Regions from separate parts of the Erwinia sp. 9145 genome, predicted to be linked through region 2. Evidence: riboswitches for the same ligand, from Rfam matches in the RefSeq annotation. Region 2 holds a riboswitch; each other region holds the start of a gene.
What was found. A riboswitch is a leader RNA that binds a small molecule or an ion and turns the genes downstream of it on or off. The one in region 2 is predicted to bind thiamine pyrophosphate.

Region 1: linked by a shared signal. The riboswitch ahead of thiB (thiamine ABC transporter substrate binding subunit) and the one ahead of thiD (bifunctional hydroxymethylpyrimidine kinase/phosphomethylpyrimidine kinase) in region 2 are both predicted to bind thiamine pyrophosphate.
Region 3: linked by a shared signal. The riboswitch ahead of thiC (phosphomethylpyrimidine synthase ThiC) and the one ahead of thiD (bifunctional hydroxymethylpyrimidine kinase/phosphomethylpyrimidine kinase) in region 2 are both predicted to bind thiamine pyrophosphate.

Annotation. Positions count from the first base shown of each region.
Region 1 covers NZ_JQNE01000001.1:496,219-503,430, forward strand. Annotated here, with positions in the region: gene polB (DNA polymerase II) at 1-539, opposite strand, end outside; gene FA91_RS02490 (DedA family protein) at 714-1,481, shown strand; gene thiQ (thiamine ABC transporter ATP-binding protein ThiQ) at 1,468-2,169, opposite strand; gene thiP (thiamine/thiamine pyrophosphate ABC transporter permease ThiP) at 2,153-3,760, opposite strand; gene thiB (thiamine ABC transporter substrate binding subunit) at 3,736-4,722, opposite strand; TPP riboswitch at 4,764-4,864, opposite strand; gene sgrR (HTH-type transcriptional regulator SgrR) at 4,903-6,564, opposite strand; gene leuD (3-isopropylmalate dehydratase small subunit) at 6,740-7,212, opposite strand, start outside.
Region 2 covers NZ_JQNE01000001.1:2,424,125-2,431,336, forward strand. Annotated here, with positions in the region: gene FA91_RS11690 (fructuronate reductase) at 1-484, shown strand, start outside; gene FA91_RS11695 (GntR family transcriptional regulator) at 583-1,269, shown strand; gene thiD (bifunctional hydroxymethylpyrimidine kinase/phosphomethylpyrimidine kinase) at 1,395-2,195, opposite strand; TPP riboswitch at 2,399-2,495, opposite strand; gene FA91_RS11705 (hypothetical protein) at 2,651-2,899, shown strand; gene FA91_RS11710 (GNAT family N-acetyltransferase) at 2,903-3,325, shown strand; gene pagP (lipid IV(A) palmitoyltransferase PagP) at 3,334-3,960, opposite strand; gene apbC (iron-sulfur cluster carrier protein ApbC) at 4,126-5,238, opposite strand; gene metG (methionine--tRNA ligase) at 5,325-7,212, shown strand, end outside.
Region 3 covers NZ_JQNE01000001.1:25,371-32,582, forward strand. Annotated here, with positions in the region: gene thiH (2-iminoacetate synthase ThiH) at 1-566, opposite strand, end outside; gene FA91_RS00125 (thiazole synthase) at 563-1,339, opposite strand; gene thiS (sulfur carrier protein ThiS) at 1,341-1,541, opposite strand; gene FA91_RS00135 (HesA/MoeB/ThiF family protein) at 1,525-2,286, opposite strand; gene thiE (thiamine phosphate synthase) at 2,279-2,923, opposite strand; gene thiC (phosphomethylpyrimidine synthase ThiC) at 2,920-4,854, opposite strand; TPP riboswitch at 4,941-5,041, opposite strand; gene FA91_RS00150 (Rsd/AlgQ family anti-sigma factor) at 5,154-5,660, opposite strand; gene nudC (NAD(+) diphosphatase) at 5,743-6,516, shown strand; gene hemE (uroporphyrinogen decarboxylase) at 6,556-7,212, shown strand, end outside.

The DNA of each region.
Region 1 (7,212 bases), 1.9 Mb from region 2:
ACATCGCGCTGGCCGCACCCCTCCAGACCGATACAATACAGCTCGCCGTGGCGCGTGGTTTCAATATCCAGCGATACCCACTTCAGGGGCGGACGGTAGTCGGGATGGGGTTTAAGGCGCGCGTTAATCAGGCTGGCGCCGTGCGCCTCGCCGCTGAACCACACCGGTGCGGTAATGAAGCGCTCCATGAGAAAGCGGTCGGGCGGACGGACGTCGGCTTCGTAAACCATGATGCCGTTTTCACGCAGCAGTTTTTCCAGCTTCAGTAGCTGACGATAGTGCGTGCAGTAGAGGCCGAAAACCGGGCGCTGGCGGAAATCTTTCAGGGTCAGCGCAGCGAGTCGACAATGGCGCTCCTGTTTGAGCAGCGCGACGGTTTGCGCCCGGTAAGCTTCCGGTATAAAGGCAACGGACTCCTGCGCAGGCAGCACCACGCGCTGCGGGCCCTGGTCGGTCGCCAGCCAAAGCACCACTTCCGTTCCCGTTGACGTATCACGCCAGTGGCGGGTCAGCACAAAGCCTGCGCGCGCGTTATTCACCCGATGCCCCTTTTGATGATGAAGTGAGCGATAATAGCATGTTTATTTATACAGTGTCTTCAGGCGGGTTTGGTGTGGCTGCGCGCACCGTCAGCATTCCCATACAAAACATCCCTTGACGGCATGTTAACGGCTCAGGACAATCCGTGCTCCAATCAGCAGAGTGTGGATTGTATGGAAGCCTGGCTGCAACATTTAATTACGCAATCCCTGGCCTGGTCGTTACTGGCCGTCGGGCTGATCGCCTTTTTCGAATCGCTGGCGCTGGTGGGGCTGTTACTGCCCGGCACGGTGCTGATGGCCTCTTTCGGCGCGCTGATTGGCAGCGGTCAGGTCGGGCTCTATCCGGCCTGGGGCGCCGGTATCATTGGTTGCCTGGCGGGAGACTGGATCTCCTGGTTTATCGGCTGGCAGTTTAAAGGCCCGCTGCACCGCTGGTCGTTTATTAAAAAGCATCAGGCACTGATGAATAAGACCGAACATGCGCTTCATCAGCACAGCATGTTTACGATTATTGTTGGTCGTTTTGTCGGGCCGACGCGCCCGCTGATCCCGCTGGTGGCAGGCATGCTTGAGCTACCGCTCAAGAAATTCATTCCGCCTAATCTGATTGGCTGCCTGCTGTGGCCGCCGCTTTACCTGATGCCCGGCATACTGGCAGGGGTGGCGATCGATGTCCCAAAGGACGCCCACAGCGACGGGTTCACATGGCTGCTGTTGGCGGTGGCGCTGCTTGTCTGGCTGGGCGGGTGGCTGTGCTGGCGCTGGCTGCGTGCGAAAAAACAGTCTGACTGGGCGACGTCTTATCTGCCTGCCGCGCGCCTGCGCTGGCTGGCGCCGTTAACGGTCGTGGTGGCGCTCGGCAGCCTGGCAGCAATCCAGTTCCATCCCATGATGCCGCTGTTCCGTCATCTTCTCTGGCAGGTGTTTATCGGACGTTAACGCCCAGCACTTTTGCTTCCTGCACCTCGCCGTTGAGTAGTGCTGCGGTGCTGCCGTCCCAGTAAACGCGCCCTTCGACGATCAAAATGCTGCGTTCTGCGATGCGCGCAGCGTCTTCCAGACTGTGTGACACCATCAATAGCGTGATAGCGCGCTCCCTGCACACTTCATCGACCAGGTGCAGCATCTCGTTGCGCAGTGCCGGATCGAGCGCCGAGAACGGCTCATCCAGCAACAGCACCGGCTGCCGCCGCACCAGGCAACGCGCCAGCGCGGCACGCTGGCGCTGGCCGCCGGAAAGCTCGCCAGGCAGACGCGACAGGTATGCCGTCAGGCCGACGCGTTCAGCGATGGCGTGCAGCTGTGCGGTTTGCGCCGGTTTCAGTCGCAGGCCGGGATGCAGCCCTAAACCGATATTTTGCGCCACCGTCAGATGGGGAAACAGATTGTTTTCCTGAAACAGCATCGATACCGGGCGCTGCGCGGGCGGCGTACGATCGTGCGCCTCGCCGTTAATGCGCAGGCTGCCGCTTTCGGCGTGAATAAAACCGGCAATCAGGCTCAGCAAAGTGCTTTTTCCCGCGCCGCTGGGGCCGAGCACCGCCACTCTTTCTCCCTGGTGAACGGTAAAAGAGAAACGCATTGGCAGGTGATGATAGAGCCAGGTGAGATCAGTCAGCGTTAGCATGGCGCCCCGGTAGTTTTTCAATCAGCGTAAAAAGTAAAAAGCAGAGCAGCAGCAGCAGCAGGGCGGTGACCGCGCCGTCCGCGCTGCGGTAAGCGCCAATCTGTTGATAGAGATAGAAAGGAAGCGTGCGAAACGCATCGTTGCCGAAAAGCGCCACCACGCCAAAATCGCCAATTGAGAGCACGCAGGCAAAGGCCAGCGCCTGCGCCAGCGGTCGCTTCAGCGCGCGCATTTCGATTAAACGCAGGCGATGCCAGCCACGAATATCCAGCGACAGGCAGAGCCGCCCGTAGCGTTCCGCCACGTCGCGCATCGGGTTTTCCAACACCTTCATTGCGTAAGGCACCGCCATCAGCGCGTTAGTGAATATCACCATGCCGTCCGCGCGCTGCGGCAGCCCGACGCTGGCGTTGAGCAGCAGAAAAAAGCCGGTCGCCAGTACAATCCCCGGCATCGCCAGGATCAGCATGCCGCTCAGTTCCAGCAGTTGACCAGGCAGGACATGCTGCCTGAGCCGCAGCTCGCGGCTGCTCCACAGCAGCATCATGGTCAGCGTGACGCTGACGACGCCCGCCCCCAGCGCAATACGCAGCGAGGTCAACGTCGCCTGCCACAGCGCGGGCTGATGGAACACCGCGTTCAGGCCCTGTCTGAGACCGTCCGCGATGACGGCCAGTAACGGCGGCAACAGCAACAGCAGCGCCAGCGCGATCGGCAAGGCATCAGTGATTTTCGCCCGCAGGCTATCCTGCGGGTCGCGCCAGCCGCCGACCACCGCGCTCCCTGACGGGATCGCCTTGCTCAATCGCTGACTCAGCATTACCAGACCGAGGCAGCAGACCATCTGGATCATTGCCAGCAGCGCCGCGCGGCCGGGATCGTAATCAAAACTGAGCGCCTGAAAGATCGCCAGTTCGAGAGTGGTGGCTTTAGGGCCGCCGCCCAGCGACAGAACGGTGGCGAAGCTGGCGAAGCAGAGCATAAAAATCAGCGCGCCGGCGGGGAAAATTTGCCGCCGCAGCCACGGCCATTCAACGACAGAAAAAAAGTGCCAGCCGCGCAGGCCCAGCTGCGCGGCCAGCTGGCGCTGCTCGCCGGGGATCTGCTCCAGCGCCTGAAGCAGCAGGCGCGCGGCAAGCGGAAGGTTGAAAAAAATATGCGCCAGCAGGATGCCCGCCAGGCCATAAGGCGAAAAGGTGTAATCAATGCCCAGCAGCGCGCAGAGCTTAGCCAGCCAGCCGGTTCTGCCGTACACGCTGAGTATGCCAAAAACGGCGACCAGCACCGGCAGTACCAGCGTCATTGCGCACAGGCGCAGCAGCAGCGCCCTGCCGGGAAAGCGCCTGCGGTATAGCGCCCGTGCCAGCGGCAGCGCAGGCAGCACCGAAAACAGCGCCGACAGAAAAGCCTGCCAGAAGGAGAAACGCAGCACGTGCCACAGATAGTCATCACGCCACAGCGCCTGCCACGCGATGTCCGGCGCGTGACAGAGCAGGGCGGTAAAGGCCAGCAGAGCGGTGGCGGTCAGTAGCGCTGCCGCCACGCTGCCGGGCAGCAGGCCCCTGATCAATGGCTGACGGCGCGTTGCCAGGCGGCAATCCACTGGCTGCGCTGGCGGGCTACCTCTTCCGGCGTGAACTGGAGCGTGGTAGCGGGAACGGTCAGCGTATCAAAACCGGCAGGCAGATCGCTTTTCACCGCCGGATACATCCAGTTGCCGGTCGGGATGGTCTGCTGAAAACGCTTATCCAGCACAAACTGCATGAATTTTTGCGCCAGCGCTGGTTGCTGACTGGCTTTCAACCGCCCGGCCACTTCAACCTGAAGATAGTGACCCTCGCTGAAATCTGCGGCGGCGTACTGAGTCTTTTTCTCTTCAATCAAATGGTAAGCCGGTGAAGTGGTATAGCTCAGAACCATATCGCCTTCGCCCTTCAGGAACAGCCCGTAGGCTTCGCTCCAGCCTTTGGTGACGGTGACGGTTTTCTTCGCCAGCTTCTGCCACGCGCCGTCGGCCTTGTCGCCGTAGACCTTTTGCATCCACAGCAGCAGCCCCAGGCCAGGCGTGCTGGTGCGCGGATCTTCGTAAATCACCCTGAGCGGACGATCGCTCTCGACCAGCTCTTTCAGGCTTTTTGGGGGATTCGGCAGTCTGGTTTTGTCGTAGACGAAGGCAAACCAGCCGTAGTCGTACGGAACGAAGGTCGCGTTATGCCAGCCGCCAGGCACGGCGGTGTTGCTGGCATCAACCTGCGCCGGGGCGAAGAGACCGGTTTTCTCTGCGGCGTCCAGCAGGTTATTGTCCAGCCCGAGCACCACGTCGGCCTTGCTGTTTTTTCCTTCCATCCGTAAACGGTTGAGCAGTGAAACGCCATCTTCCAGCGCAACGTACTTCAGTTCGCAGCCACAGTCGGCTTCAAACGCTTTTTTAATGGCTGGCCCCGGCCCCCAGTCGGCGGAGAACGAGTCATAGGTGTAGACCGTCAGCGTGGGCTTTGCGGCAGCGGCGGGCAGGGCGATGAGCATCAACAGTGGAAAAACTTTTTTTAACACTTTGCGTTCCTTGGTTGCAGGGCGTCGCAAAGGATCTGAGCAGATGGAGCAGTCTCAAATCCCTACGCCGGTATTATCCGGATCAGGTTCGACGGGTCAGTCTCAGCGAAAACAGACGTTTTTCGCACCCCGTTGAGAAGGCTTCATTCTAGTGCGTATGCGCGCGAAGCGAAAGGCCGACTACGCATCGGGCGGCGCAAACCAGGCGGAGGTGAAGTCGAACCAGCCCAGCGTGTTCATTCGCACGCCGCGCATGCCGCGTTCGCCCTCCAGCAGCAGCCAGTGGTGAAACAGCGGATGCAGGAAATCGCGCGCCAGCAGGCTCTGGCACCATTCCGCCAGCGACAGCGTCTGTTCCCGCCAGCGCTGCGCCTCCCGCAGCCAGTCGATCGGGATGCAGTGCTGCATTAGCGGAATGTCATACAACAGCGCGAAAAGGGAATATTCCAGCGGCAGCGTAAAGTTGGCGCTGCCCAGCCAGATATCGCTGGCGGCATCGCCCCGGTGCCAGCGCTCGTAATCCACCTGCTGCGTCACCAGCGTCACGCCGTGCGCCGCCAGCATCGGCGCAATGGCGTTAGCAATACCGACGTGCTCAATATGATCTGAATACCAGGTCAGCGTCAGCGTGGTCAGCCCTGCGGGTTTTTGTGGCGCATTGACGCCGCGCCGGTGATGCCAGCGCGGCAGCAGCCCCCAGGCGGGAAACCAGTAGCGCTGATAGCCCACGCCAAGGTGGTTCAGCAGCGCGATAGGATTCAACACCGCACTGACCCAGCGGCGGATCTCGTCGTTGCGGCCCTGTTCGGAACGACGGTCGAACAGCAGAAAATAGCAGCCTTCTTCGAGCCGGCTCTCTTCTGATTTTTCGCCTGCGCTGAGGCCCTCCAGCCTGACGCCAGCGTAAACCAGCTCCTCCGTAATATCCGGCAGCACCCAGATATTCACCTCGTCGATCAGCGCACGATAGCCAAAATAGTCGTCAAAGGCCCGAATGCGCAGCTGGGTTTGCTCATTGCGCACCACGGCATACGGCCCGGTTCCCACCGGCTGGCGGGCGAAACCGGGCAGCGTGGGCCACTCCTGCGGGAGGATCATCGCGCTGACGCTGGCCAGCAGCCAGGGCAGCCACCGGTCGGGCTGGCGCAAATGAACGTCCAGCGTCCAGGGCGCGGAAGAGGCCACGCGCTCAATATTGGCAAAGAGCGGCTGTGGACGCTGCCGTTCCAGCGTGCCGATCACGTCGTCCATATGCAGTTCGCGGCCGTGATGAAAGCGGATCGCCGGGCGCAAAAAAAAGCGCCAGTGAAGCGGCGTCACCGCCTGCCAGTGATGGGCGATATCCGGCTCGATTTCCCCGTTTTCCTCATTTATATGCGTCAGCCCGCTGAAAATCTGCCGCGCCAGATGCGTTTCCGAACGGCGCAGCGGCGTGCCGGGCAGCAGGTTGGGGAGGGAGCGGTAATAGAGTACGCGCAGGATGTGTTTGCCTTCGCGAAAGCTGCGCCCAAGGTGGGAAATCAGCATCTGACGCACGGCGTTTTTATCGCCAACCAGCTGCACCAACTGATCGATGCGATCCTGCTCAAGCAGATCTTCGGCGCGCTGCTGAGAAAGCGCCAGCCCGGTATAGAGAAAGGTAAGCGTTGAGCGTTTGCCTCTTCCGGCTTCAGCCTGCCACGACAGCCAGCCCGCTTTTTGCATTGCGTTCAGCAGGTTGCGCATGTGTCGGCGCGAACAGTTCAGCCGTTCGGCCAGATCGTTAAGGGTGGTTTCCTGCGTCTGGCCCTGACAGCTTTGCCACAGGCGGATGAACTGCTGCTGCATGCGCGGAGAAGACATAAAAGGGGAATCCTTGTCAGAAAGCAGACTGTTTTTTGTACCCTTTATTATGACGATAATGGATAAAGATGAAAGAGCGGGAGACCTCTTCTCTGAAGAGGGCTCTGACATCGTTAATCTGAGTATGGTGCAACTTCACCAGCCAGCGTGCACAACGACGCTGGCTTTTTTTATGTTACCGCAGGAAGGCAGGCTGCTGCTGTTCGTAAGCGCTGATGGCGTCTTCGTGCTGAAGCGTCAGGCCAATGCTGTCGAGGCCGTTCAGCAGGCAGTGGCGGCGAAAGCCGTCGATAGTGAACGCGTAGCGTTTGTCACCGGCCAGAACCCACTGGTTTTCCAGATCGACAGTAAAGGCGATCCCCGGCTGTGCGGCCACCATCCGGAACAGCGACTCGACTTCTTCTTCGCGTAATGAAACCAGCAGAAGCTGATTGTTAAATGAATTATTGGCGAAGATGTCGGCGAAATCGCTGCCGATAATCGCCTGGATGCCATAGTCGGTCAGCGCCCAGGGCGCATGCTCACGCGAGGAACCGCAGCCGAAATTTTCCCGCGTCAGCATAATGCTCGCGCCGCTGAATTCGGGCTTGTTCAGCACAAAGTCAGGATTCGGGATCTGGCCTTCCGCATCGCTGTAGCGCCAGTCGT
Region 2 (7,212 bases):
GATGATGGCTGAGCAGGCACCCACGCTGCATACGCCCGATGTTGATTTGGCAGCCTATGCCGATTCGCTGATCGCCCGCTATGAAAATCGCGCCATTAAGCATCGCACCGCGCAAATCGCCAATGATGGCTCGCAAAAGCTGCCGCAGCGCTGGCTGGACAGCATCCGCTGGCATCTGCGAAACGGCTCTGACTTTACGCTGCTGGCACTGGGCGTGGCGGGCTGGATGCGATACGTCAGCGGCGTGGACGAACGCGGTGAACCGATTGAGATTAACGATCCTATGCGTGACAGGCTGGCGCAGATCGTTGCTGAGACGTCGTCAAATCAATCACGCGTGGCGGGTTTGCTGGCAGTGAATGCAATATTTGGTGAAGACTTGCCCACCGAGGGTAAATTTGTCGCCCGCGTTAATGATTTTTATCAGCAACTCACCACGCTTGGCGCAAAAGAAACGGTGAAACAGGCGCTATCGGCTGCCTGAGTCAATAAGCGCTGGCGCGCAGCCAGCGCGCTGTTTAGACTGAGGCTTTTATGCATTGTGCGGCTGGCTCAGGCCATCCGCTATACGGATATCGCCCAATGTCGATTGCCTATGTTATTACCGCTACCGAGCCGGTAAATCAGCAGATTTATCGCTTCCTGCGACAGGATATTGTGACCTGCGCTATTCCGCCCGGCTCGCTGCTGTCAGAAAAAGAGGTTTCCTCACGGTTCAGCGTATCGCGCCAGCCGGTGAGAGAAGCCTTTATCAAGCTGGCGGAAGCCGGACTGGTGCAGGTGCTGCCGCAGCGTGGCACCTTTGTGCGTAAGATCTCCGCGCAGCGCGTGGCGGATGGCCGTTTTATACGCGAAGCCGTCGAGGTGGCGGTAATACGTCGCGCTGCGCTGGAGGCAGGCGCAGACTCGCTTGCCAGCCTCGAGCATAATCTTCAGCTTCAGCGAATGGCCGCATCGCGTCACGACAGTCAGGCTTTTCTGCTGCTGGATGACGACTACCATCGGCTGATTGCGCAAAGCATCAACTGCGAACTGGCGTGGGAGACGGTGGAGAACATTAAAGCGGCAATGGATCGGGTGCGCTTTTTGACCCTGAGTAAAGTTTCTCCGCCGGAGAGTCTGATTCAGCAGCATGAAGAGATTTATCATGCGCTGCTCGCCAGAGATGCCGATGCGGCTGAACAGGCACTGCGGCGCCATCTTCAGGAGATGATTTTCTCCATTACCCCTATTGCCGAGCAAAACAGCGAATGGTTTGAGCAGTCCTGACCTGCTCCCGGTGAGAAGCAGGTCAGCGACCGTCAGACAACGGTGGCGACTTTGGCTATCAGCCTCACGCATGATGCAAACCGCTGACTCTATTTTGCAGAGCGTTCCCGGCTGAAAAAGTGTCGCTACCACCATTGCCAGAAATGGTGAACCGGGCCGATGCCGCTGCCGACTTCCAGCGAATCCGCCTGCGTCAGCGCGCCCTGTAGCCAGGTTTTTGCCTCCTGCACCGTCGATTCCCAGTCGCTGTGGCGGGGACGCAGCGCCGCCAGCGCCGCAGAGAGCGTACAGCCGGTGCCGTGGGTGTTATTTGTCGGCACGCGCGGCGCGCTGAAACGCTGCTCCCTGTCATGCGTAAACAGCCAGTCGGGGCTTTCTGCATCGCTCAGGTGGCCGCCCTTCATCAGCACCGCCTGGCAGCCCAGCCGGAGCAGCGCGTTGCCCTGTTGACGCATCTCCTTTTCATTCTGTGCCGGTGAACAGCCCAGCAGCGTGGCGGCTTCAGGCAGATTTGGCGTAATCAGTGAAACCATCGGCAACAGCGTGTCACGCAGCGTCGCCACGGCGCGCGGAGAAAGTAACGCATCGCCGCTTTTTGCCAGCATCACCGTATCCAGCACGATCCACGGCACCGCCGCGCTTTCGAGGCTTGCTGCCACCGTTTCAACGATGCCGCTCTCCGCCAGCATGCCGATTTTAATGCTGTCGATACGCACGTCATCCAGCACCGAGGCGAGCTGCGCCGCCACGAATTCGGCATCGATATGATGCACTGCCTGTACGCCGTGGGTATTTTGCGCCACCAGTGCCGTTACCACGCTGGCGCCATAGGCGCCGAGCGCGGAAAACGTTTTCAGATCCGCCTGAATGCCCGCGCCGCCGCTGGGATCGGTTCCGGCGATGGTCAATGCATTGATACGTTTCATCGCGTTACCTCCATGCGCAGCGTGCAGAGGAATGCCAGAGAGAAAGCGTAAGATGTTAGTAACCGGTTGTCGGTAAAGGTCTGCATTACGTCACGGGTCAGGGAACGTTGATGATACTGCGCGAGAGAGGCGGCGGCGTCAGCCGCAAGAACGGTGTGAGGTTGGATCATACATACTCCCAACCGGCGATCAAGAAGGCGATGCGCTCAGGCATCTGACTTCCCTACGCTGGCATTATCCAGTTCAGGTTCAACGGGTATTTCTCAGCCTTCGCGTGGAAGGGCACCCCGAGTCAGGTGGTAAACAGACTACTGGTCTGCTCGCCAGACAGTAAAGCAGATTGCAGAACGCGTTGTACAGCACTGCACCGTCGCCTGCTGCTAATTTTTACTATCCTCTGCCAATCCGCTACCCTGTTCAGCATCAGGCCGAAAGCGAAGCCGATGGAAGAAACGATGATAAGACCTCTTAACGAACAGTACGGCATCAGCCTGGCCGCGCTACGCATGCTGCACTATCTGGAACAGATCGCCCGCGGCGATCGCACATTTTCGATTCGTGATAGCACGCTGAATCACCGTTGCAACGTGACGCCGCCGGATAACTTTGCCTTACTGGATCAGCTATTTGAAGCCGGTAAGATCGATTATGACTATCGCGGCACCGGCATTGATGGTGAGCGCTACGTCATGCTGGTGGGATAAACGATGCACATTCGCCGCTTTACCGAAGACGACCGCCCTTTTCTGCGCACGCTTTTTCTGGCCTCGCGCAAAGCGAACTGGCGCTGGCTCGATGACAGCGACTGGCGGCTGGAAGACTTTGACCGGGTGACGCTGGGGGAGCGGGTCTGGGTGGCCGAGCAGGACGGCCGCCGTCTTGGCTTTGCCGCCGTGCTGCCTAATGATAATTTTCTGCACAGCCTGTTTATCGATCCTGACTGTCAGCGCCAGGGCGTTGGCAGCGCGCTGCTGAATGCAGTGCAGGAAAAATTTACCTCAACGGGCGCGCTGAAGTGCCTCAAAGCCAATGAGGCCGCGACCGCGTTCTATCAGCGCCACGGTTGGGAGATTGTTTCCGATGGCGAAGCCGAACACGGCGCGTACTGGCTGATGCACTTTGTGCGTTAACTCCCGGTTTAAAAGTGATATTTCAGCCAGGCGAAAAAGACGTTTCCATTATTGTAAGTGCCCGGAATATAGGTCATTTGCAAATCCAGATTGCCGTATCCCACCGCTGCCAGCGGCAGTACAGCGGACACAGGAATGTATTTCCAGTTATCGCGCGCGGTAAAACCGGCGGTATAGCCTGCTCCCCAGTGAAATTTGTCATCCGCTAACGGCCGCCAGGTGGCCACCCAGCCGTAACCACCAAAGGGCTCCCACTTGTTGAAAGAGTCTTTAAACGCCATCAGATAGAGACCATGCCAGTTACCTTTCTGGTCGTAGCGCGAAACGCCGCCACCGGCTCCCCAGGGGCGCTCGTTATATTTTTCGATATGTTCGTCATCGTAAGTCCAGCGGTTATGCCAGGTGATCGCCGGCAGGTAGATGTCGCCGCCGTCAGACTGTTGCCAGGTTTGCGCAACGTTATCGCTGAACGTATTCCAACTGTTTTTAATCTTTTGTGAAACGGTGGCTGAATGCGCAGAAAATGTCCCGCTGATCAGAAGCGCAATTGAAAGCGCGAAACCACGCTGCGCATCTCTTACCCTCTTCTCATGGAGGATGTGCGGCGCAAAACGCCTCAATCTTGCCGCTGTCATGAATATGTATCCCCGGATATTTTAAAGCGGCTGATAATAAGGACCGAAGTATAAATATTCAATGAACGACACGGTGGTCAGCGCAGGCAGAGGATAAAAAAGGAAGCTGGCCGCCGCGATTGGGCGGCCTGAAGACGGGAACGATCAACGATCCCGTTTTTCATACTAAAGCGCGCGGAAGGAGATATCGTCCGGGATCACCTCACCCTGCCAGTAGATCTGCGCGGCGACCGCACCTGCCAGATCGCGGTAAAGCTGAGTAAACTCGCTCTCCGGGCGACGCACCACCGTCGGCTGCCCGTCGTCCAGATCTTCCCGTACGGTAATGTGTAACGGAAGCTGCCCCAGCAGACGCGTATTATATTGCTGAGCAAGTTTCACTGCCCCGCCGCTGCCGAAAATCGGTTCGTGATGTCCACAGTTGCTGCAAATATGCATGCTCATGTTCTCTACAATCCCCAGCACCGGCACGCTGACCTTTTCAAACATTACGATGCCTTTGCGGGCGTCAACCAGCGCAATGTCCTGCGGCGTGGTCACCACCAGCGCGCCGGTGACCGGTACGTTCTGCGACAGCGTGAGCTGGATATCGCCGGTGCCCGGCGGCATATCCAACACCAGATAGTCCAGGTCCGGCCACAGCGTTTCGTTAAGCAGCTGCATCAGCGCTTTGCTGGCCATCGGGCCGCGCCAGACCATGGCGTTATCATCGGTCACCAGATAGCCGATAGAGTTGGTCGCCAGGCCGTGCGACATAATCGGTGCCATGTGCGTGCCGTCCGGCGAACTCGGGCGCTCACTCCGCGTACCGAGCATGTCCGGGATCGAAGGGCCATAGATATCCGCATCCAGCAGGCCGACCTTCGCGCCTTCAGCCACCAGCGCCAGCGCAAGATTCACAGCTGTGCTGGATTTTCCTACGCCGCCTTTGCCTGAACTGACTGCGATGATGTTTTTTACGCCGTTTACGCCGGGCTGATTTTTTACGCGCTTCATGGTCGCCACATCGTGGTTAAGGCGCCAGCTGATGGCCGTGGCGTGGGTTAAACGCAACAGTTCGGCGCTGGTCGCTTCCTTCAGCGCCTCAAAGCCGCTGCGCCAGACAAACGGCATCATCAGGTCGATATGCAGCGTATTATCCATCATGGCGCAGTGATGCAGCGACTTCAGCGTGGTCAGATTGTGCTTCAGCGTGGGATGTTCAAACGTGGTCAACACGCCCATCACCATAGCGCGCAGCGCTTCCGGCGAATGTTGCCCGGCAGAGTGAGAGGTCATCCTGGCTCCTTCTTTTTTCGATAAGTTCTGTACCGCACAGCATATCAGATGCGGCGGCGGCCGGATGCGAAAATCAACAGTAGAACATTTACCCGGACAGCACACTCGGTTACCATCTAGACCCTTTCTTTAACAGGTATGAGCTAAGTCTTACTATGACTCAAGTCGCGAAAAAAATATTGGTAACGTGCGCACTGCCGTACGCAAACGGCCCTATCCATCTCGGTCACATGCTTGAACACATCCAGGCGGACATATGGGTGCGTTACCAGCGAATGCGCGGCAACCAGGTTTACTTCATCTGCGCGGATGACGCCCACGGCACGCCGATTATGCTGAAAGCTCAGCAGTCCGGCATTGCCCCCGAGCAGATGATTGCCGAAATGAGTCAGGAGCATCAGACCGACTTTGCTGGCTTTAATATCAGTTATGACAACTATCACTCAACGCACAGCGATGAAAATCGCGAGCTGTCCGGGCTGATCTACACGCGCCTGAAAGAGAACGGTTTTATTAAAAACCGCACCATCTCTCAGCTTTACGATCCTGAAAAAGGCATGTTTCTGCCGGATCGCTTTGTGAAGGGCACCTGTCCGAAATGCAAATCCGCCGACCAGTATGGCGATAACTGTGAAGTGTGCGGCGCGACCTACAGCCCGACTGAGCTGATCGAACCCAAATCGGTGGTATCCGGCGCCACGCCGGTGATGCGCGAGTCGGAGCACTTTTTCTTCGACCTGCCAGCCTTCAGCGACATGCTGCAAGCCTGGACCCGCTCCGGTGCCCTACAGGAGCAGGTGGCGAACAAGATGCAGGAGTGGTTTGAGTCGGGCCTGCAACAGTGGGATATTTCCCGCGATGCGCCCTACTTCGGCTTTGAAATTCCGAACGCGCCGGGCAAGTATTTTTACGTCTGGCTGGACGCGCCAATCGGCTACATGGGCTCATTTAAAAATCTGTGCGATAAGCGCGGTGACATTGATTTTGACGCCTTCTGGCAGAAAGATTCTGATGCCGACCTTTACCACTTCATCGGCAAAGATATCGTCTACTTCCACAGCCTGTTCTGGCCGGCGATGCTGGAAGGCAGTAATTTCCGTAAGCCGACCAATCTGTTTGTACACGGGTATGTGACGGTGAACGGAGCCAAAATGTCGAAATCGCGCGGCACCTTTATTAAAGCCAGCACCTGGCTTAATCATCTGGACGCCGACAGCCTTCGTTATTACTACGCCGCCAAGCTCTCCTCACGCATTGATGATATCGACCTGAACCTGGAAGATTTCGTGCAGCGCGTGAACGCCGATATCGTAAACAAAGTGGTGAACCTTGCCTCACGTAACGCCGGTTTCATCACCAAACGCTTCGACGGAAAACTTTCTGCCGAACTGGCCGATCCGGCGCTGTATAAAACCTTCACCGACGCCGCAGCCGGTATCGGCGAAGCCTGGAGCAACCGTGAATTCAGCCGCGCGGTGCGCGAAATCATGGCGCTGGCCGATGTGGCCAACCGCTACGTTGACGAGCAGGCGCCGTGGGTCGTGGCGAAGCAGGAAGGCCGCGACGCCGATCTTCAGGCAATTTGTACCATGGGTATCAACCTGTTCCGCGTGCTGATGACCTGGCTGAAGCCGGTGTTGCCGAGCCTGAGCGAACGCGCTGAAGCATTCCTGAATCAGCCGCTACGCTGGGACGAGATTGAACAGCCGCTGCTGAACCACACGCTTTCTCCTTTCAAAGCGCTGTATAACCGTATTGAGATGGATAAGGTTAATGCGCTGGTTGCCACCTCCAAAGAGGACGCCGCTGCCGCGAACAAACCGGCCCTGACCGGCCCGCTGGCCGACGATCCGATTCAGGAAACCATTACCTTTGATGACTTCGCCAAAGTGGATATGCGTATCGCGCTGATCCAGAACGCCACCTTTGTGGACGGCTCCGATAAGCTGCTGAAGCTGACGTTGGATTTAGGGG
Region 3 (7,212 bases), 2.4 Mb from region 2:
ACCGAAGGGTGCCAGGTTTCCTGATAAACCAGCACGCCGTCAAGGCCGAGGGTTTTCAGTTCGGCATACTCGTGTTCATCCAGCGGCTGCACTTCCATCATCAGCGAGCTGAAATGCTGACGAATGGTCGGCAGATGCTGGCGAAAATAGTCCATGCCCACTTTCGCCTGATGCTCTCCGGTGACCAGCAGCAGGTGATCGAAACCCAGCGCGCGGATCGCCTGACACTCGCGCGCGATCTCGTCTGCGTTAAGCGTTTTACGCCGGATGCGGTTGCTCATCGAAAAACCGCAGTAGGTGCAGTCGTTGGCACACAGATTGGAAAGGTAGAGCGGTACGAACAGGTTGACGATGTAACCGAAGCGCTGACGCGTCAGCCGCTGTGCCTTTTGCGCCAGCGGTTCAAGGTAAGCCTCTGCCGCTGGCGAGAGAAGCGCCATCAGATCTTCTCGACCGGGTTTCGGTGCGTTCAGCGCACGCTCAACGTCCGCCGCCGTTTTACTGTGAATGCGCAGGCGGATGTCGTCCCAGTCAAGCGTTTCCCACTGCTCAACAAAACTCTTCATGTTATGGCCCCCTGCTGCAGAAAACCTGTCAGCGGACTGGTGGGCTGAGCGTGCTGATGACGGCTTCCCAGCCCGCTGCGGTAGGCCAGCGCCCCTGCTTCCACCGCCAGCCTGAAGGCGCGCGCCATGGCAACGGGCTGTTGCGCTGAGGCGATCGCGGTGTTGACCAGCACCGCGTCGGCCCCCATCTCCAGCGCTTCGCTGGCATGACTGGGCGCGCCGATACCGGCGTCAACGATCACCGGCACGTGCGCCTGTTCGATAATAATACTCAGCAGATCGCGCGTTTTCAGCCCTTGATTGCTGCCGATGGGCGCACCCAGCGGCATCACCGCTGCGCAGCCTGCCTCTTCAAGACGACGGCACAGCACCGGATCGGCGTGACAGTAGGGCAGCACAATAAAGCCCTCTTTCACCAGCGCTTCCGCCGCTTTAAGCGTTTCAATCGGGTCAGGCAGCAGATAGCGAACGTCAGGATGGATCTCCAGCTTCAGCCAGTGAGTGCCCAGTGCTTCGCGCGCCAGTCGGGCGGCAAAGATCGCTTCTTCTGCGGTTTTCGCGCCGGAGGTGTTAGGCAGCAGCTGCACGCCCATCGACTGCAACGGCTGAAGAATACCGTCATCGCCGCCGCGCAGATCGACGCGGCGCATCGCCATCGTGACCAGCTGAGAGCCGGACTCACGCAGGGCATCCAGCATCGTCGCCGCGCTGGAAAACTTACCGGTGCCGGTGAGCAAACGTGACGAAAAGGTTTTATCCGCAATCCTGAGCATATTAACCTCCTGCGATGGCCTGGAAAATCACCAGTTCATCGCCCTCCTGCAAATGAAAAGAAGACCAGCGATCGCGCGGTACGATCTGCTGGTTGACGGCCAGCGCCGTGCCGATTTGCGGGTGGTGCAGCTGTTCCAGCACCCCAACCAGCGACAGCGTAGTGGGAAAGGTCATCGCCTCATCGTTAACGATGATTTTCATGCGGGCCTCCGCAAACCGGGCAGTCGGCGCTGCGTTCCAGAGTGAGTGTTCGCCAGGTCTGCTGTCTGCCGTCGAACAGGCGCAGTTTGCCCGCCAGCGCAGAAGGCTGTCCGGTAAGCATTTTCAGCGCTTCCAAGGCCTGTAAGGTGCCCATCACGCCCACGACCGGGCCGAGTACGCCAGCGGTGCGGCAGTTGCGCTGCGGCTCCGCGTCATCGGGCCACAGACAGCGGTAGCAGCCATGGCTGAAAGGCGGGCTGAGCACCAGCAGTTGGCCGCCGAAACCAACCGCGCTGGCGCTGACCAGCGGGATGCCGCTTCGCACGCAGGCCGCGTTGATGGCATGGCGCGTCGGCATGTTATCGCTGCAATCCAGCACCAGATCCACCGTTCGTACCACCTCTGCCAGGCTGGCCGCCTCCATGCGCTGCTCCAGCGCCACGCAGGCGATGTGAGGATTCAGTGCGCTGAGCCGTTTTTTTGCCAGCGCCGCTTTTGACGTGCCGCTGTCGGCAGTGCGAAACAGGATCTGCCGCTGGAGGTTACTGATGTGCACGCGATCGTCATCGGCCAGCAGGAGCGTGCCGACGCCAGCCGCAGCCAGATAGAGCGCGGCGGGCGAACCCAAACCGCCGAGGCCCACCAGCAGCACGCTGGCGCGCTGTAATTTCTGCTGACCTTCAGGGCCAAACTCCTCCAGCAGCAGCTGACGGCTGTAGCGCAGGAAATCGTTGTCGCTAAGCATCCGCTTCATCTCCCGCGCCGACCAGCGCCAGCAGCTGCGCCGTGGCGACCCGCCAGTCTTCGGCCTGCGTTATGGCGCTGACGACCGCAATGCTGCCCACGCCGGTCGCCAGCACCGCCGGCGCACGGGCAAGCGTGATGCCGCCAATGGCCACGGTAGAGACATTCTTCAGGCGCGAAACGTGGCGCTGAAGCGCCTCCAGGCCCTGCGGCGCCGAGGGCATCTGTTTGGTCTGCGTCGGGAAAATATGGCCGAGTGCGATATAGGAAGGCTTTATCGCCAGCGCGCGCTCCAGTTCGCTGTCGTCATGCGTGGAGAGTCCCAGCCGCAGGCCGGCACGATGAATGGCGTCGCGATCGGCGACATCCAGATCCTCCTGGCCCAGATGAACGCCATAAGCCTGATGCGCAATTGCCAGCCGCCAGTAGTCATTGATAAACAGCCGTGCCTGATAGCGCCTACCCAGCGCAACCGCGTCGGCGACCTCCTGTTCAACGTCGGCTTCCGGCCTGTCTTTGATGCGCAACTGGAGTGTGCGCACGCCCGCCTCCAGCAGCCGCGCGATCCACGTTACCGAATCCACCACCGGGTAAAGTCCCAGCCGCGATGCCGTGGCAGGAAAGGGGGCGCGGCTCATATTTTCTCTCCTGTCGGCAGCGTATCCGCCGGGTGATAAAGCTCGCCGCCGTGATGGCGAAAGGCTTTCGACATTTCCGCCATGCCAATCTCAATGGGCCTGGCCTGCGCCTCCTGCTGCGCCGCGTAGTCACGCACTTCCTGGGTAATCTTCATTGAGCAGAATTTCGGGCCGCACATTGAGCAGAAATGAGCGACCTTGCCGGACTCCTGCGGCAGCGTTTCGTCGTGGTAAGCGCGCGCGGTTTCAGGATCGAGCGAGAGATTAAACTGATCTTCCCAGCGGAATTCGAAACGGGCTTTCGACATGGCGTTATCACGGATCTGCGCGCCGGGGTGTCCTTTCGCCAGATCGGCGGCGTGCGCGGCGATCTTGTAGGTGATCAGTCCCTGTTTCACGTCGTCTTTATTGGGCAGACCCAGGTGCTCTTTCGGCGTCACGTAGCACAGCATCGCGCAGCCGAACCAGCCAATCATCGCGGCGCCGATACCGGAGGTAAAGTGATCGTAGCCGGGAGCGATATCGGTAGTCAGCGGGCCGAGCGTGTAGAAGGGCGCTTCATGGCAGTGTTCGAGCTGTTCGGTCATGTTGCGGCGGATCATCTGCATCGGCACGTGACCGGGCCCTTCGATCATCACCTGCACATCATATTCCCAGGCAATTTTTGTCAGTTCGCCCAGCGTGCGCAGCTCAGCGAACTGCGCGTCGTCGTTTGCATCCTGAATCGAGCCAGGCCGCAGGCCGTCGCCGAGGGAGAGCGAAACGTCGTAGGCGGCGCAAATTTCGCAGATATCGCGGAAGCGTTCGTAGAGGAAACTCTCTTGATGGTGCGAGAGGCACCATTTCGCCATAATGGAGCCGCCGCGCGACACGATGCCGGTCAGGCGTTTGGCGGTCATTGGCACATAGCGCAGCAGCACGCCAGCGTGGATGGTGAAGTAATCGACGCCCTGTTCGGCCTGTTCAAGCAGCGTGTCGCGGAACACCTCCCAGTTGAGATCCTCCGCAATGCCGTTAACCTTTTCCAGCGCCTGATAAATGGGCACCGTGCCGATCGGCACCGGGCTGTTGCGCAGGATCCACTCGCGCGTTTCGTGGATATTGCGGCCGGTGGAGAGATCCATCACCGTGTCAGCGCCCCAGCGTGCCGACCACACCAGTTTTTCAACCTCCTCTTCAATAGAAGAACTCACCGCCGAATTACCGATATTCGCATTGATTTTGACCAGAAAATTGCGGCCGATAATCATCGGTTCGGATTCAGGGTGATTGATGTTTGCCGGAATGATCGCGCGACCTGCCGCGACCTCCTGGCGTACAAATTCCGGCGTGATATTTTCCGGCAGATGCGCGCCAAAGCTGTGGCCCGGATGCTGCTGGCGCAGCACCTCACCGCGAATGCGCTCGCGGCCCATGTTTTCGCGCAGCGCGATAAATTCCATTTCCGGGGTGACGATCCCCTGGCGCGCATAGTGGAGCTGCGTCACGCAGCGGCCCGGCTGCGCGCGACGGGGAAGCGGCAGGTTGTCGAATCGCAGTTCATCCAGCGTCTGATCTGCCAGGCGCTCGCGCGTGTACGCAGAGCTGCGCTGCGCAATAGCGTGCGTGTCATTGCGCGCAATAATCCACCCTTCACGGTGCTTCGTCAGTCCGGCATGCACATCGATTATGGCGTGCGGATCGCCGTACGGCCCGGCGGTATCATAAACCGGCACCGGCTCGTTCTCTTCATACTGCGGATTGTCTTTGCTGCCGCCGGTCATGGTGGGACTGAGCTGGATTTCACGCATCGGCACGCGAATGTCATCACGTGATCCCGTCAGCCAGATGCGTTTTGAATTGGGAAAAGCGGTGCCCTGGAGGGAGTCGATAAACTGTTGGGCTTCGGCGCGCTGCTCGCGACGGCCGGATTTTTTCTTAATGGTAGACATAGCTCGTTCCTTAATGATCAGGGAATGTCGCTTGTCTGGAGTTCGGAGGAGTAAGCGTGGGGCGCGAAAAAGATACACGCCTTCACAGAAGGTCTACTCTTGTTCCCTTCGCAGGTTCTAACCTGATCAGGTTCCGCGGATCCCGAATTAACGGTCTCAGCCCCGAGGGGCACTCCGACAAGAAGAATCTGGGTTTCCCAAACGGAAAGGCCAGACGGGCGATGCTTAACAAGCATCTGTTACATCTTATTGCCCCTTAAGCATAAAGGGGCATTACGCAAACTACAACTGCGTATTTTTCAGGCAGGGCGCGCTACGGCTTCGTCATTCGCCGCGCTGGCCTTGCCTTGAGGCTTCCCCACGGCTAAACGGATAAATTTATCCTCCAGCGAGAAGCGCATTTCCAGCATTTCACCGATTAACGAGAGCGCGTTCTGAAATTCCTGGCTGTTATCATGATCGATAGCGGTTTCCAGCCACGTGTCGTAAATCGCCATGATCTGCTCGGTATTGGCCTGAAGCGAGGGATAGATGCGTCCGGCTACCGCCAGCTGTTTGGTGCCTTCCATCTCTTCGATAAAGCGTTCGTAGATGGTAAAGTGGCCGACTGACAGATAGTCAACCAGGTTCTGGCAGAAGGTATCAAGCGCGTTTTCATCTATTCCGCTTAACGATCCCTTGTTAGGCTTGATGCCAACCACTTCATACCAGGCGACCAGCAGTTGCTTACGCGACAGCAGGTAAAAATCGACAAGGTCGCTGCTTCCGCCAACACGTGCGGTTAAATTTTCAAGCTGGTTAAGCATAAATGCTCCGAAAATAGTGTGTTATAAGCCTGATCCCAATCCAGTAACGCACAAAGTCGGTAAAGCTGAGGGCGAGCAATGTATGGAACGTGAGATTTCAAGCGTAGACGCTGGCTGGTGGGTTGTCAGCCATGAACATAAACTGTGGCTACCAAAAGGTCAATTACCGTTTGGCCGCGCCGGGACATTCGATCTGAATGGATCGACAGGATCACAAATAGGTGAATGGCAGGGTGATGCCGTCTGGCTTGTCCGTGAAAACCGCGCGCAAGAGATGGGATCGCTGCGCCAGCTTCTCGATCGGGAGCCCGGCCTGTTTCAGCTTGCCGGGCGCGGCCTGCAACTGGCTGAATTTTATCGATCGCATAAGTGGTGCGGGTACTGCGGCCACGAAATGCACACCAGCCGCACCGAATGGGCCTGCCTGTGCGGACACTGCCGTCAGCGCTACTATCCGCAAATTGCGCCCTGCATTATCGTGGCGATCCGACGCGGCGATGAGATCCTGCTGGCGCAGCATACCCGGCATCGCAACGGCATCTATACCGTGCTGGCCGGCTTCGTCGAAGTGGGTGAAACGCTGGAGCAGACGGTGGCGCGTGAGGTGATGGAGGAGAGCGGCATCAAAGTGAAAAACCTGCGTTACGTCTCTTCGCAGCCCTGGCCTTTCCCGCAGTCGCTGATGGTGGCATTTATGGCCGATTACGAGAGCGGCGACATCGTTATTGATCCGAAAGAGCTGCTGGACGCGGGCTGGTATCGTTTTGACGCGCTGCCGCAGCTGCCGCCTGTCGGCACCGTCGCGCGTCGGCTCATCGAAGACACCGTGGCGCTGTGCCGCGCCGACGCGGAATGAATGCTATACTAGGCGGCTGAATAAAAGAGAGTTTTTACCATGAATCAACTGAAGAACGATCGCTATTTGCGCGCCCTGCTACGCCAGCCTGTCGATACCACGCCCGTATGGATGATGCGCCAGGCCGGGCGCTATCTGCCTGAATATAAAGCAACGCGCGCCGTGGCTGGCGACTTTATGTCGCTGTGCAAAAATGCCGAACTGGCCTGCGAAGTGACGCTTCAGCCGCTGCGCCGCTACCCGCTGGATGCGGCGATCCTCTTCTCTGATATTTTAACCATTCCCGACGCGATGGGGCTGGGGTTGTGGTTCGAAGCTGGCGAAGGGCCGCGCTTCGCTTCTCCCATTACCTGTCGCGCCGATGTGGAGAAACTGCCGGTGCCCGATCCGGAGCAGGAGTTGGGCTACGTGATGAACGCGGTGCGCACCATCCGTAAAAACCTCAACGGAGACGTGCCGCTGATCGGTTTCTCCGGCAGCCCGTGGACGCTGGCGACCTATATGGTTGAAGGCGGCAGCAGCAAAGCCTTTACGAAGCTGAAGAAGATGATGTATGCCGAGCCGGAAACGCTGCATCTGATGCTCGATAAACTGGCGGAGAGCGTCACGCTCTATCTCAACGCGCAGATCCGCGCCGGGGCGCAATCGGTGATGATTTTTGATACCTGGGGCGGCGTGCTCACCGGACGTGACTAT